Regions from separate parts of the Hafnia paralvei genome, predicted to be linked through region 2. Evidence: predicted binding sites of a transcription regulator. Region 2 holds the regulator's gene; each other region holds the start of a gene.
The links. Region 2 encodes Fur, which represses iron uptake genes when iron is present. Its sites were predicted from a motif close to ATAATAATGAGAACNACTATCAA; they were not measured.
Positions count from the first base shown of each region.

Region 1 (4,193 bases), 730 kb from region 2:
GCGTGAAGGACGTGGTGTGATGGTGCTCGACGATGAAAATCGTGAAAACGAAGGCGACATGATTTTCCCTGCTGAAACCATGACTGAAGAACAGATGGCGATGACCATCCGTCATGGTAGCGGCATTGTGTGTCTGTGCATCACTGAAGAGCGTCGTTTGCAGTTAGATCTGCCAATGATGGTCAGCAATAACACCAGCCACTACGGCACCGCGTTCACCGTGACTATCGAAGCCGCCGAAGGCGTTACTACCGGTGTTTCAGCCAAAGACCGCTTGACCACCGTGCGCGCGGCGAGTGCAGAAGGTGCTAAGCCTTCTGATTTGCATCGCCCAGGTCATGTATTCCCACTGCGTGCGCAAAACGGCGGTGTGTTGACGCGTCGTGGTCATACCGAAGCCACTATTGATTTAGTCACTTTGGCTGGCTTCCGTTCCGCGGGTGTACTGTGCGAACTGACCAACGACGATGGCACTATGGCTCGCGCTCCAGAGGTGATTGTGTTTGCTAACAAACATAATATGCCCGTTGTGACCATCGACGATTTGGTTGCATATCGTCAGTCTCAAGAGAAAAAAGCGAGCTAAATGCTTGCTAGCCAAACGAAAAAGGACAGCCTAGGCTGTCCTTTTTGCTATTCATACTGGATTAACCTAATGGGCTGCTCTGAAGCAATGTTAGGCTAAACCCCATTACGGTCATACCGCACAAAACGCCATAGCTCGGGTTATTCTGCGGATCGATTTCTTTCGCCAACGGCATAAGCTCATCGACTGACAGCGCGACCATAATCCCGGCCACCATCGCCATAATCGATGCCATGAATACTGGAGAGATAGCCGGTCCCAGCAGGAAGAATGCTAGCAGTCCCCCTAAAATCTCAGCAAAACCTGAAATACTTGCCCACCACAACGCTTTAGTTTTCGAACCTGTTGCGGCGTAAACGGGTCCAGCTACCGCAAGACCCTCTGGAATATTGTGAATAGCAACGGCTAACGCAATTCCCATTCCGAGTTCGAGATCGGAGCTTGCGGTGACAAAGGTGGCTATCCCTTCTGGAAAGTTGTGCAGGCTGATGCCTAATGTCAGCAGCATAGCCGTGCGGCGCAGGTTGCGCGTTTTTCCCGCTTTAGGCGCATCCATCAGGTCGTGAGCATGTTGATGAGGCAACATCCTGTCCAATAGGAAATAGCCCACTAAGCCAATGATAAACATGCCGTAACCCAGCATAGGCGACATGCCTTGGGTATCTAGCGCGGCGGGTAGCATTTCCATTAACGAAATCAGCAGCATAATCCCTGCTGCAAAGCCGAGCGCAAAGGCTAAAACCCGGTTAGATGGTTTTTGCCCGACGATGGCTAACAACGCGCCGACAAACGTGGCACCGCCAGCAAGCAGAGTCAGAATGAGTGGAACTGACATAGCGCCTCCATGTTGATAATGATTCCTATTATTGTTTTAGCCTATCAGTAAGTAAATAGCGAATACAACGTTATTACCAATAGAACTAATAACTCAACCTCATCGTGAGGCGAAAGACTTTGGCAAGCAGAGAATATTCAAATTTACTGACAATCATCATCATGGTTATCCGGCAGACGATTTGCTGAATTGTGAGTACTGTAGAGGGATTCGGAGGCAGCGCCCTCCAGTAGATAAGAAAAGGATAATGTTATGACGACCTCTCGTATGCCTGCGTTGTTTCTCGGTCACGGTAGCCCGATGAACGTGCTGGAAGAAAATGATTACACGGCGGCTTGGCGCGAGTTGGGTCGAACGTTACCGCGCCCAAAAGCGATTATTGCCGTGTCTGCCCATTGGTTTACACGTGGTACTTTTGTTACTGCGATGGAACAACCGCGCACTATCCATGACTTTGGCGGATTTCCACAGGCGTTGTTTGATACTCAATATCCCGCTCCGGGTGCCCCTGAGCTGGCTCGTCGAGTTCAGCAATTGCTCGAACCGGAAATGGTGCATTTAGATCACAGTGAGTGGGGATTGGATCACGGTACTTGGGGCGTGTTAATTAAAATGTACCCTGATGCTGATATTCCAGTCATTCAGCTTAGCATCGACGGAACACAGCCTGCGGCTTATCACTTTGCCTTAGGTAAAAAATTATCGGCTTTACGCGATGAGGGAGTGATGATTGTGGCGAGCGGAAACGTGGTGCACAACCTGCGTATGGTGAAATGGCAAGGCGACGCTGAACCTTATCCGTGGGCATTCAGCTTTGATAATTTTGTGCGTGAGAACCTTGCGTATAAAGGTGAGGATCATCCACTGGTTAACTTTATGCAGCATGAGGGAGCTGAATTATCCAACCCTTCGCCAGAACACTTTCTGCCGCTGCTTTATGTCCTAGGTGCTTGGGACGGTGAAGAGCCAATCCGTGTCCCCGTTGACGGCATCGTTATGGCGTCGCTGAGTATGCTATCCGTCGTCGTCGGTGAGTGAACCCTGTTTATCGTTTGGGCGCGCGAGGGGCGCGCCCATATATTGTAATAATGGCATTCGAAGAAATTTGCCCGAAGGCTAGAACGACGGAGTTGTGCGTTATTGAATGTTAACTTTATGCTGGCGCATCAGGCTTTTTTCTCAGGAATATCCACATCAGTCCCAACCAAACCAACCCGCTGATAAGCCCATACACATTAAACACGCCGCTTCCTGCCCAAAGATAAATACGTTTTGCCAGCTCGATTCCCAATGCGTAGATACCGATGGTTGTCATACCCAGTGCCGCCGCGACGGTACCTTTGCGCATATCGCTGGCAAACAGTGTTAGGCGATAAAGCCCTGCGTTGATAAGACCCGTACCGAACGCGTAAAGACTTAAGCCAGCGATGGTCCAAAGATAGGCATGCGGCGTAAACACGGTGCCAAAAGCCGCTAGCGCTAGTCCTGCAATGATGGGGGGAGCGCCAAGCCAAAGCGGTTTTTCAATCGGCATTTTGCCGGCAATGCGTGCCAGCACTAAATTTCCGGCAATGAGCGCAATGAAAATCGGCACCTGTAGCCAGCCGTAAGCGACTGGTGTCAGACCTTCTCCATCGATAAGAATGACGGGCGAAATAGCCACCCAGGCCAATAGCGGCAGAGCAGAGAAGCCAATTGATGCGGCGCCGCAGACAAAGCGTAAATTACCAAATACCTGACGGTAATCAGCCAAGAGAGACTTTAGACGTAGTTTTTCTCCCTGAGACTGCGCGGTTTCCGGCATGCCTTTCCACAGACCCAACCATGCGACAAAAGCAACCAGCGCGAATACGGCAAACATGCTTTTCCATGGCGCAAATTGGATGAAGGCAGCGCCTGCCAATGGGCCAATCAGCGGTGCAATCAGAGCCACGTTTGCCATTAGCGCCATTAGCTTAATGCTGAGCGTTTGGTCGAAGGCCTCTTGCACAGCGGCATAGCCTACTGCACCGATAAAGCACAGACTGATTCCTTGAATGAAGCGCATCAGGATAAATTGCTCAATGTTGCTGGTAAACAGGGTCGCGATACAGGCGACAACGAATAGCATGACACCCGTGAGCATGACTGGTCGACGGCCAATCCGGTCAGATAACGGCCCAAGCAACCATTGCAGCATCATGCCGCCAAATAAGTACGCAGTTAATGAGGTTGGAACCCAGCTCACGTCAGCATTGAAATCACGCACGACATGGATCATGCCCGGTTGAATCATGTCGTGGGCGATATAGGTCGCAAACTCGAAAAGTACCAGTGCGAGAGGGAACAGCACGGCACGGCGAGTGAGCTTAGAAGCAGCAATATAGGATGGCATCTCGGGTGATTACTCGGTTATTTATATCCGTCATACTTGAAATTGCATATGTGTTGGCCGCGCCCGCTCCCCCGAATCACTTACTAGAATAAGTGATTCGGGGTTATCTCGCTTGCCACCTTGATACAACTCCCATTATTTTGGATATATATCCATTGGTTAGGATATAAGACTCCAGAAGACGAGCCCCCGCCCTTTATGGGCTTGGGGGCTTTACAGTATTTAAACCCGTTATTTAAAAACCACTAGCGGGTTATCTAACTGACCAGCAAACTTCAGGTTTTGCGATGGATCGCTGAGATTGATCATCTGGCGATTGTTCGCTAACTGTAGGCGGTTTAGGCAAGAGTGAGTAAACGCAGGGCTGAACATATCGTAGCGTGCGAAGCGCTCCGCTA
Region 1 covers NZ_CP083737.1:703,886-708,078, forward strand. Annotated here, with positions in the region: gene ribB (3,4-dihydroxy-2-butanone-4-phosphate synthase) at 1-586, shown strand, start outside; gene zupT (zinc transporter ZupT) at 648-1,421, opposite strand; gene ygiD (4,5-DOPA-extradiol-dioxygenase) at 1,674-2,459, shown strand; gene K9N75_RS03265 (MFS transporter) at 2,575-3,795, opposite strand; gene K9N75_RS03270 (IucA/IucC family protein) at 4,027-4,193, opposite strand, start outside.
Region 1: a site for Fur is predicted at 1,434-1,456, ahead of zupT (zinc transporter ZupT). Genes of this name have one in related genera too.

Region 2 (4,193 bases):
TCTGCTAGAACTCATCGATGATTTGTCACTTCCACAGCTCGACGTGATCGGTCATTCGATGGGGGGTAAGGCGGCAATGACGCTTGCCGCGCTCGCCCCCGAACGTATTCGTCGCTTGGCGTTGTTGGACATTGCACCGGTCGATTACAAAGTTCGCCGCCATGACACCATTTTTACCGCCATCAACGCCGTCACCGACTCACAGGTAACGCGTCGCCAAGACGCCGCAGACGTCATGCGTCACTATCTTCAGGAAGAAGGCGTTATACAGTTTTTGCTGAAATCCTTTCAGGACGGTGCATGGCTATTTAACGTGCCGGCGCTTTGGGAGCAATACGAAAACATCGTTGGTTGGCAAGACGTTGCGCCTTATCAAGGCCCCGTCATGTTTATCAAAGGGGGGCTTTCCCCGTACATTCAGGACAGCCATCGCGAGGCGATTGCGCGCCAGTTCCCTCATGCCCGCGCCCATGTCATCGCAGGCGTTGGGCACTGGCTACATGCAGAAAAACCCGAACTGGTGTTACGCACGCTGCACCGCTTTCTAGATTCTGATATCTAAAATCCTAGCTCAAATCTGGGGTGAGCCTGCGCTAGCCCCACTTTCTCTGCATCTCTAATACAAGTGTAAAAGCCGAGAGAAACACCCTCATGCCAACATCCCTGAAGAAAAAACCATCTGACGTCAGTAAGGTAAGCAAGATTAAGGATTGTCGCCGCTGGGGGGGCTAGGGTATTATGGCGCGCTATTATTCTGGCAGGCTGTTTTGCTGTTTAAGGATAGTGCCGGTAAAGGGTGAATGGCCCTAGTATGTTAATCATGATCTGATTCGTTACGCAGATTCAAAATTCTCCTTGTAGTACCGCTACCTGATATGGCCAAAGAACAAACGGACCGCACGACTCTGGATCTGTTCGCAGATGAACGTCGTCCGGGTCGCCCAAAAACCAACCCGTTATCCCGGGATGAACAGCTAAGAATTAACAAACGCAACCAACTGCGCCGCGATAAAGTGAAAGGACTGCGTCGTGTCGAGCTGAAAATTAACGAAGAAGCGGTTGAAATGCTGAATCGTCTGGCTCAGGAACAAAATATTAGCCGCAGTGAATTGATTGAACAAATTTTGCTCGATCAAATTTTAAAATCTTAACGCCGCCAGCACACAATGACGACAAATCAATGCGGTTGAAAGTGCTATAGTGCGTAAAGTACGTACTGGTCTTTTTCAAGAATCTAGTTTAATTATTTGATATAAAAGGTATAAACGCGACATGGCAATCGTAGGCATTTTCTTTGGCAGCGACACGGGCAACACGGAAAACATCGCTAAGATGATCCAAAAGCAACTCGGAAAAGACGTTGCTGAAGTTCATGACATTGCCAAAAGCAGCAAAGAAGACATCGAAGCATTCGACATTCTTCTGCTTGGCATCCCAACGTGGTATTACGGTGAAGCCCAGTGTGACTGGGACGACTTCTTCCCCTCACTGGAAGAGATCGACTTCAACGGAAAACTGGTTGCTCTGTTTGGCTGCGGCGACCAAGAAGATTATGCAGAGTACTTCTGCGACGCGATGGGGACTATCCGCGATCTGATCGAACCTCGTGGGGCAACTATCGTAGGCCACTGGCCAACAGCGGGCTATCATTTCGAAGCGTCTAAAGCACTGGTTGATGATAAAACCTTCGTCGGTTTGGCTATCGATGAAGACCGTCAACCTGAACTGACCGCAGCTCGCGTTGATGCGTGGGTAAAACAGATTTCTGATGAAATGAGCCTGTCTGAGATTACTGGCTAAAATGAAATTGTGCCCGCAGACCATGAAAGTCTGCGGGTATTTCAGCGATTGGTGAAAGCAGTTTGCAACATTTGTGTAACTCATTTTTCCCGCTATGACGCCCACAGTCAGCAGAGTCACATATTTGTCAGTGTGTTACGTTTTATTTCCACCGTGTAATTACGCCCAAGTTGTTAACACGCCGCGGTTCCCATTTACCGCTATCAGCTTTATAATGAATCTCAATTATATTTTCAGTTCGGTGACAATTAAGGCAACGCTGGCAGCAAATGCAGTCTATCCTAAACGTCTCCGAGCCAAGTAACGGGACAGAATCCGAATGACAGATAACAATACTGCTTTAAAGAAGGCTGGACTTAAAGTCACGCTTCCGCGTCTTAAGATTCTGGAAGTTCTGCAAGATCCAACTTGCCACCACGTCAGCGCAGAAGACCTGTATAAGAAGCTGATCGATATGGGTGAAGAAATCGGTCTGGCAACCGTGTACCGTGTCTTAAACCAGTTTGACGACGCGGGTATTGTTACTCGCCACAATTTCGAAGGCGGCAAATCTGTATTCGAACTGACTCAGCAACACCATCATGATCACCTGATCTGCTTGGATTGTGGCAAAGTGATTGAGTTTAGCGACGATTCCATCGAGAAGCGTCAGCATGAAATTGCTAAAAAATATGGTATTCAGCTCACTAACCACAGCCTGTACCTGTATGGTCACTGCTCGGAAGGTGATTGCCGTGAAGATGAGACGCTGCACGACAGCAAAGCGTAAACCTGTATTTTCAGCAGCATAAAGCGACCTTAGGGTCGCTTTTTTATTGCCTAAAATTTGCGGTAGTGACGCTGTAGCCAAAGGTTGCAAATAAAAGTGACAGGCGAAAAAAAGCCCCTCAGGCAAGGGGCGAAACAACTCACAGCTCAACGTGTTATCAGGTTTATCCGACCCAATGATTAAAACGCAGTGATAAAACCATTTTATTCCGTGTTCCCTCCCCTATGCAGAGCAGGGAACACTTTCCTACAGATTAAGCCTGCACGGGTTCTGCACGGCTGTAACGCTTGCCATCTGGGCTAACTGAGCGAATCTGAACATCACCGGAAACCGTTGGCTGAGCTTTCGCGTCGTAACGCTGCCACTGTTTGCCACCATCTACAGAATATTCAATCCCTATCCCCGGCAGAGCGACGTTCGCTTCCAGTTTACCGCCAACAACTTTGGCACCAGGCACCGGTAGACGATAGCCAATACCGGCTTTGTCCATCTTAGCGAGCTCACGCTGCCCCATCAGGTTGGCGAAGCGCTGCCAGTCGCTGAGCAGAGACTTCTTATCAACCAGATTAGTTTCTCCGCCCTTGTATTCACGACCCGCTTTGTAATCCTGTTCCCAACCAGCGCGATGCCATGAACGCTCTGCGACAGTCATTACACGAGGATAGATTTTGTATTCCATCATTTCGTCAGTACGTGTGATTTCACTCCACAGCTGAGCCGAAAGACCATACACTCCCGGCCATGGCTTATCGCTCTTGGCAGTAAAGAATGCGCCGTCGCGGTCTACAGAGGTTTCCGCATTCTGTGGCATGTTATTTGGCGCGAAGCTGAAGATTTTGCGTTCGTCATTAAAGCGAGTTCCCCAGTAGTAGCCGTTTTCCTGCGGATTCACTTCATATGGGAAGTCCATATAGACGTAGTCTGGGTTAGAGACGGTAACTTCATAGCCCTTGTTCGCCCAATCGTTGACGGTGTCGAAGCCGCCCCAATACAGAGTATCCCAGAAGTTGACGCCCACACGCTTGGTCGCAAACGCTTTGGAGTCTTTAGCGTCTTTCAGACCATCCTGCCACGCCTGCATTTTTTCAATACCGTGCTTATTGACGATCTGGCTAACTTCGATCGCAAAGTGACTTGGCAAGTGTTCCATGTCTTCGACTTTGCCGCTCTTAATCAGCGTCTGACAAACCTGAGACTGAGCCCAAGGCTTATCTTCTTTGCTCTGATCGATAATGCCTTTACCTGGCTCAATTTTGCCATTCTTATCCTGATAGCCTGGCCCTAAGCGGATATTTTTCGCTTCATCACCGCCAAAGTGCCACGTCGTCAGCGGTTGGCCCGCTTCTTTATGCATCTGAGCAATCTCGCCGATCACTTTGTCGACAAAGCGCTTAGATGAATCCAAACAAGGGTTCAAATAGCTCTTACGATCGTAGAACTGCACAGAGGTCGTATTTGAGGTATCCGTTGGGTCAACCAAACGGAATTCGTTGGCCCCCTTCTCATCCCCAGCGGCTTTCAGTTTGTCATAGCGCGCTTCCATAGAAACCACCGCTGCACGGGCATGTGCAGGCATATCGATTTCTGGAATCACTTCAATCTGGCGAGCCTGAGCGTATTTAAC
Region 2 covers NZ_CP083737.1:1,438,608-1,442,800, reverse strand. Annotated here, with positions in the region: gene ybfF (esterase) at 1-562, shown strand, start outside; gene ybfE (LexA regulated protein) at 876-1,151, shown strand; gene fldA (flavodoxin FldA) at 1,273-1,800, shown strand; gene fur (ferric iron uptake transcriptional regulator) at 2,120-2,569, shown strand; gene K9N75_RS06785 (beta-N-acetylhexosaminidase) at 2,823-4,193, opposite strand, start outside.

Region 3 (4,193 bases), 1.8 Mb from region 2:
TAGCCTGCCAGTTATCGCTGTGAACGCCGATAGGTTGTAGCAAGGGCGTCATCACTTTACTGACAGAGGCCAGCGCAGAATCGTTGATGCTGTCTACGGCTTTTCCACTGAAGGAGAAACTGTTCAGCGCACCGATAAAGATACTGACGATGATGATAACTTTACCCGCGCGCAGTACGAAGCCTTTCAGACGCTGCCAAGTTTGCAAAAGCAGGCTTTTCAAATGAGGGACGTGATAGACCGGTAGTTCCATCACAAACGGAGATGCTTCACCGCGCATGATAGTGTGCTTAAGCATCAGCCCTGTCAGAATCGCCATGACAATACCAAGCATATACAGCGAGAACACTACCAGTGCGCCACCTTGGCCGAAGAACGCTGCAGAAAACACAGCAAAGATCGCCAAACGCGCACCGCAGGACATAAATGGTGCCATTAGCACGGTGATCAGGCGTTCACGTGGTGCATCTAGCGTACGAGCTCCCATAACGGAAGGCACGTTACAGCCAAAACCGACGATCAACGGAACGAATGATTTACCTGGTAAGCCCAATGCCTGCATCATGCGGTCAACCACGAAAGCGGCGCGTGCCATATAACCGGAGTCCTCAAGGAAGGAGAGGAACAGATACATCATGCCGATTTGCGGTACGAGAGGCAGTACGGTGTTAATACCGCCACCAACGCCTTGAGCAAGGAAAATGGTCAGCCATTCAGGGAAGTGCAGTGTATACCCAAGCCACTGTAGACCTTGGACAAAGATGGTTGAAGAACCAACGTCGAACAGCGGCTGCAAAGCGCCACCAATGTTGATCGCCAAAACAAACATGATGTACATCACCAGCAGGAAAATCGGTATGCCCAGCCAGCGATTGAGAATAATGCGGTCTAGTTTTTCCGTCAGGATATTAGGCAGCGCCGTGGTGGTATTACTCACGGAATCACAAATATCCGTAATACTTTGATAACGCGAATCCGCAATGATCAATGCAGGATCTTCGTTTAGCGTGCGCTTCAGCGTTTCCTGCACTTCAGGCAGAATTTTCAATGCATTGCTGGCGCGCGTTGAGCTATAAATATCCCCTTCCAGCAACTGTAGTGCCAGCCAACGACGTTGCTGTACGGCTAAAGTGTCAGGCATCGCTTGAGACAAACGATCCACCTGTCCCAGCAGCAGAGGGGGATATTCGACTAGCGCTTCAACCGCGCATGTCGGCGGCAAATCGATGGCTTTTTTAAGTTCAACAATGCCACTGGCGCGGGTAGAGATGAGAGGGATTACCGGGCAACCGAGGCGATGAGAAAGGGCTTCAATATCAATTTCAATCTGCTGACTGTGAGCGATATCCAGCATATTCAGTGCGATGATGCAGGGGATACCCAACTCGAGAAGTTGCAGCGTTAGATACAGATTGCGCTCAAGGTTAGAGGCATCAACAACGTTGATGATTAAATCAGCGTCCCCGCTCAGGATATAGTGACAAGCGATCTGCTCATCCAACGATGTCTGTTCTGAAATCGTTGTCAGCGAATAAGTACCCGGTAGATCTACCAGTTTGACTTGATGTTCCTGAGTCGTGAAATGACCTTCTTTACGTTCTACCGTAACGCCAGCCCAGTTACCAACGCGCTGGCGGGAACCTGTCAGCTGGTTGAATAGCGTGGTTTTACCTGAGTTGGGGTTACCGATTAACCCGATGGTGAGTTGTTTCATAATCCAACATTTTATAAGGAGAGTGTGCAGCAGACGAGCAGACCGTCGGTCTTATCGCCATCCCATAAATGATCGCCGCTGATAATTGGTCAGCAGCAAAGCGAGTCGCGTATCTATGCGCCGTTAGCCGTAATCTGAGGCGTCATGACGCTGGTTTTGGTTTTATCGTCCAGCGGCATCGATTCAATCGTCAATAATTCAAGATCTTTTTTACGCAGAACGAGGCTTACACGGCGCGATTTCACTTCAATTGGGTCGCCAAGTGGCGCAATGCGAACCACGCTGAATGGAGAGCCTGGCAAAAAACCCAGAGAAAGTAATTTCTGACGGTAGGCAGGGCTAATTAAAGGCGAAAAGCCAATAATTTTATATTGGTGGCCCGGAATAAGCTGATGCATAAAAACCTTCTTACATTCGGTAATTTGCTACGGAGAAATACTCGGGTCTGAGGTTTTATATCAGACGGGAGAACCGGATTATTTTTATCCTTGGCGATAGCGCCGCGCATTCTAGAAGAGTGATGCAAGATGGCATTGGAGAATGCGTAATATAATAATATTGAGAATCATTATTAAAATCACAGGAAAAAAGTCGCCAAGGCTGTGAAATCTGTCGTCAACGTCCTCGGCGGATTAGCTGTAATTCAATCCTTATTGTGCCGTTTTAGCACTATTTTTCAGCTATCGCAAATGAGAATCATTGGTTACAAGAGTTAATAATTTGTATGTTTTTCGCGGCTTATCTTCATGAGATTAAATGATATGGCGTTTGCATGTTCAATATATTTGATAAAACTCATGAGGTTTGTAGGGAGAAGGAAACAAATTAGAATGAAGGGTGGCTGTTTGTCAGTAAAGTTGGAAAATTAATAGGTTAATAAAACTGAGTTTCTAAACATTAATAATGTTAAAAATCACACAGCAAAGAAACTGTTTTTAACTATTTGTTATCAAATTGGATGAGTAACACATGTGAGAATCACTGATGTAATTGCAATAAATACTCATTTAGATTTGTAAAATGTGATGAATCTCACCTTCCCTCATCGAAAATCGAGGAGAGGGAAGGTGATTTGAGGATTCCCTTAGCGCTTCAGCTTTCCTAAGGCAGCGGCCAATGCATCACCCATGGCGCTGTTATTGCCGCTATCCTGTTTCTTATCATTGCGTGCGGGACGCGCATTGCCGTTGGCTGGACGCTGACGCTCTGTGGTGCGTTCTGCGCTACCACGACGTGACCCCCCTTCACCCGGTTGTTCGTCCAGACGCATGGTTAAAGCGATACGCTTGCGCTGCATGTCGACTTCCATGACTTTAACCTTCACGATATCGCCTGCTTTAACCACTTTATGTGGATCATCAACAAACTTATCGGCCAAGGACGAGATGTGAACCAAACCATCTTGGTGAACACCGATATCAACGAATGCACCAAAATTGGTCACGTTGGTTACGGAGCCTTCCAAAATCATCCCCGGCTGGAGATCGTTCATGGTTTCAACGCCGTCGGCAAAGGTTGCCGTTTTGAATTCAGGGCGAGGATCTCGGCCCGGCTTTTCCAGCTCTTTGATGATATCGGTCACGGTTGGCACACCGAAGCGCTCATCGGTAAATTCGCTGGCCTTCAGGTTACGCAGTTCGGTTGGGTTACCCATTAGCTCCTGCAGGCTCTGACGCGTTGCTGCCAGAATACGCTCCACAACGGGATAAGCTTCAGGATGAACGGTGGATGCATCAAGCGGGTTATCGCCGTGATTGATACGCAGGAAGCCGGCACATTGTTCAAACGCTTTAGGGCCTAAACGGCTAACTTTAAGCAGTTGTTCACGGTTGCTGAAGCGGCCATTCTCATCGCGCCAGCCAACGATATTTTGCGCCATTAAACGGGTTAGACCCGCAACTCGCGCTAGCAATGGCACTGAGGCTGTATTCAGGTCTACGCCGACGGCGTTTACGCAGTCTTCGACAACCGCATCCAATTTGCGAGCCAACTGAGTTTGGCTGACATCATGCTGATACTGACCAACACCGATTGATTTTGGATCGATTTTGACTAGCTCAGCCAAGGGATCTTGCAGACGACGGGCGATAGATACCGCTCCACGAATGGATACATCCAGATCGGGAAACTCTTGAGCCGCTAATTCTGACGCCGAGTAAACCGATGCGCCCGCTTCGCTGACGATGACTTTCTGTCCCTTAACTTCAGGGAACTGACGTTGTACGTCTAAATAGAAACGTTCAGTTTCGCGAGATGCGGTACCGTTGCCAATCGCAACCAGCTCAACGTTGTGTTTGATACACAGCGCTGCAACCACCGCAGCGGCTTTAGCGGCCTGCCCGGTGTGTGGATAAATGGTATCTGTGGCAACCAGTTTGCCAGTCCCATCCACCACGGCAACTTTAACGCCGGTACGCAGCCCAGGATCGAGTCCCATCGTTGCGCGCATCCCTGCAGGGGCTGCCATCAGCAGATCATG
Region 3 covers NZ_CP083737.1:4,399,814-4,404,006, reverse strand. Annotated here, with positions in the region: gene feoB (Fe(2+) transporter permease subunit FeoB) at 1-1,714, opposite strand, end outside; gene feoA (ferrous iron transporter A) at 1,828-2,112, opposite strand; gene K9N75_RS20415 (Tex family protein) at 2,799-4,193, opposite strand, start outside.
Region 3: a site for Fur is predicted at 2,267-2,289, ahead of feoA (ferrous iron transporter A). Genes of this name have one in related genera too.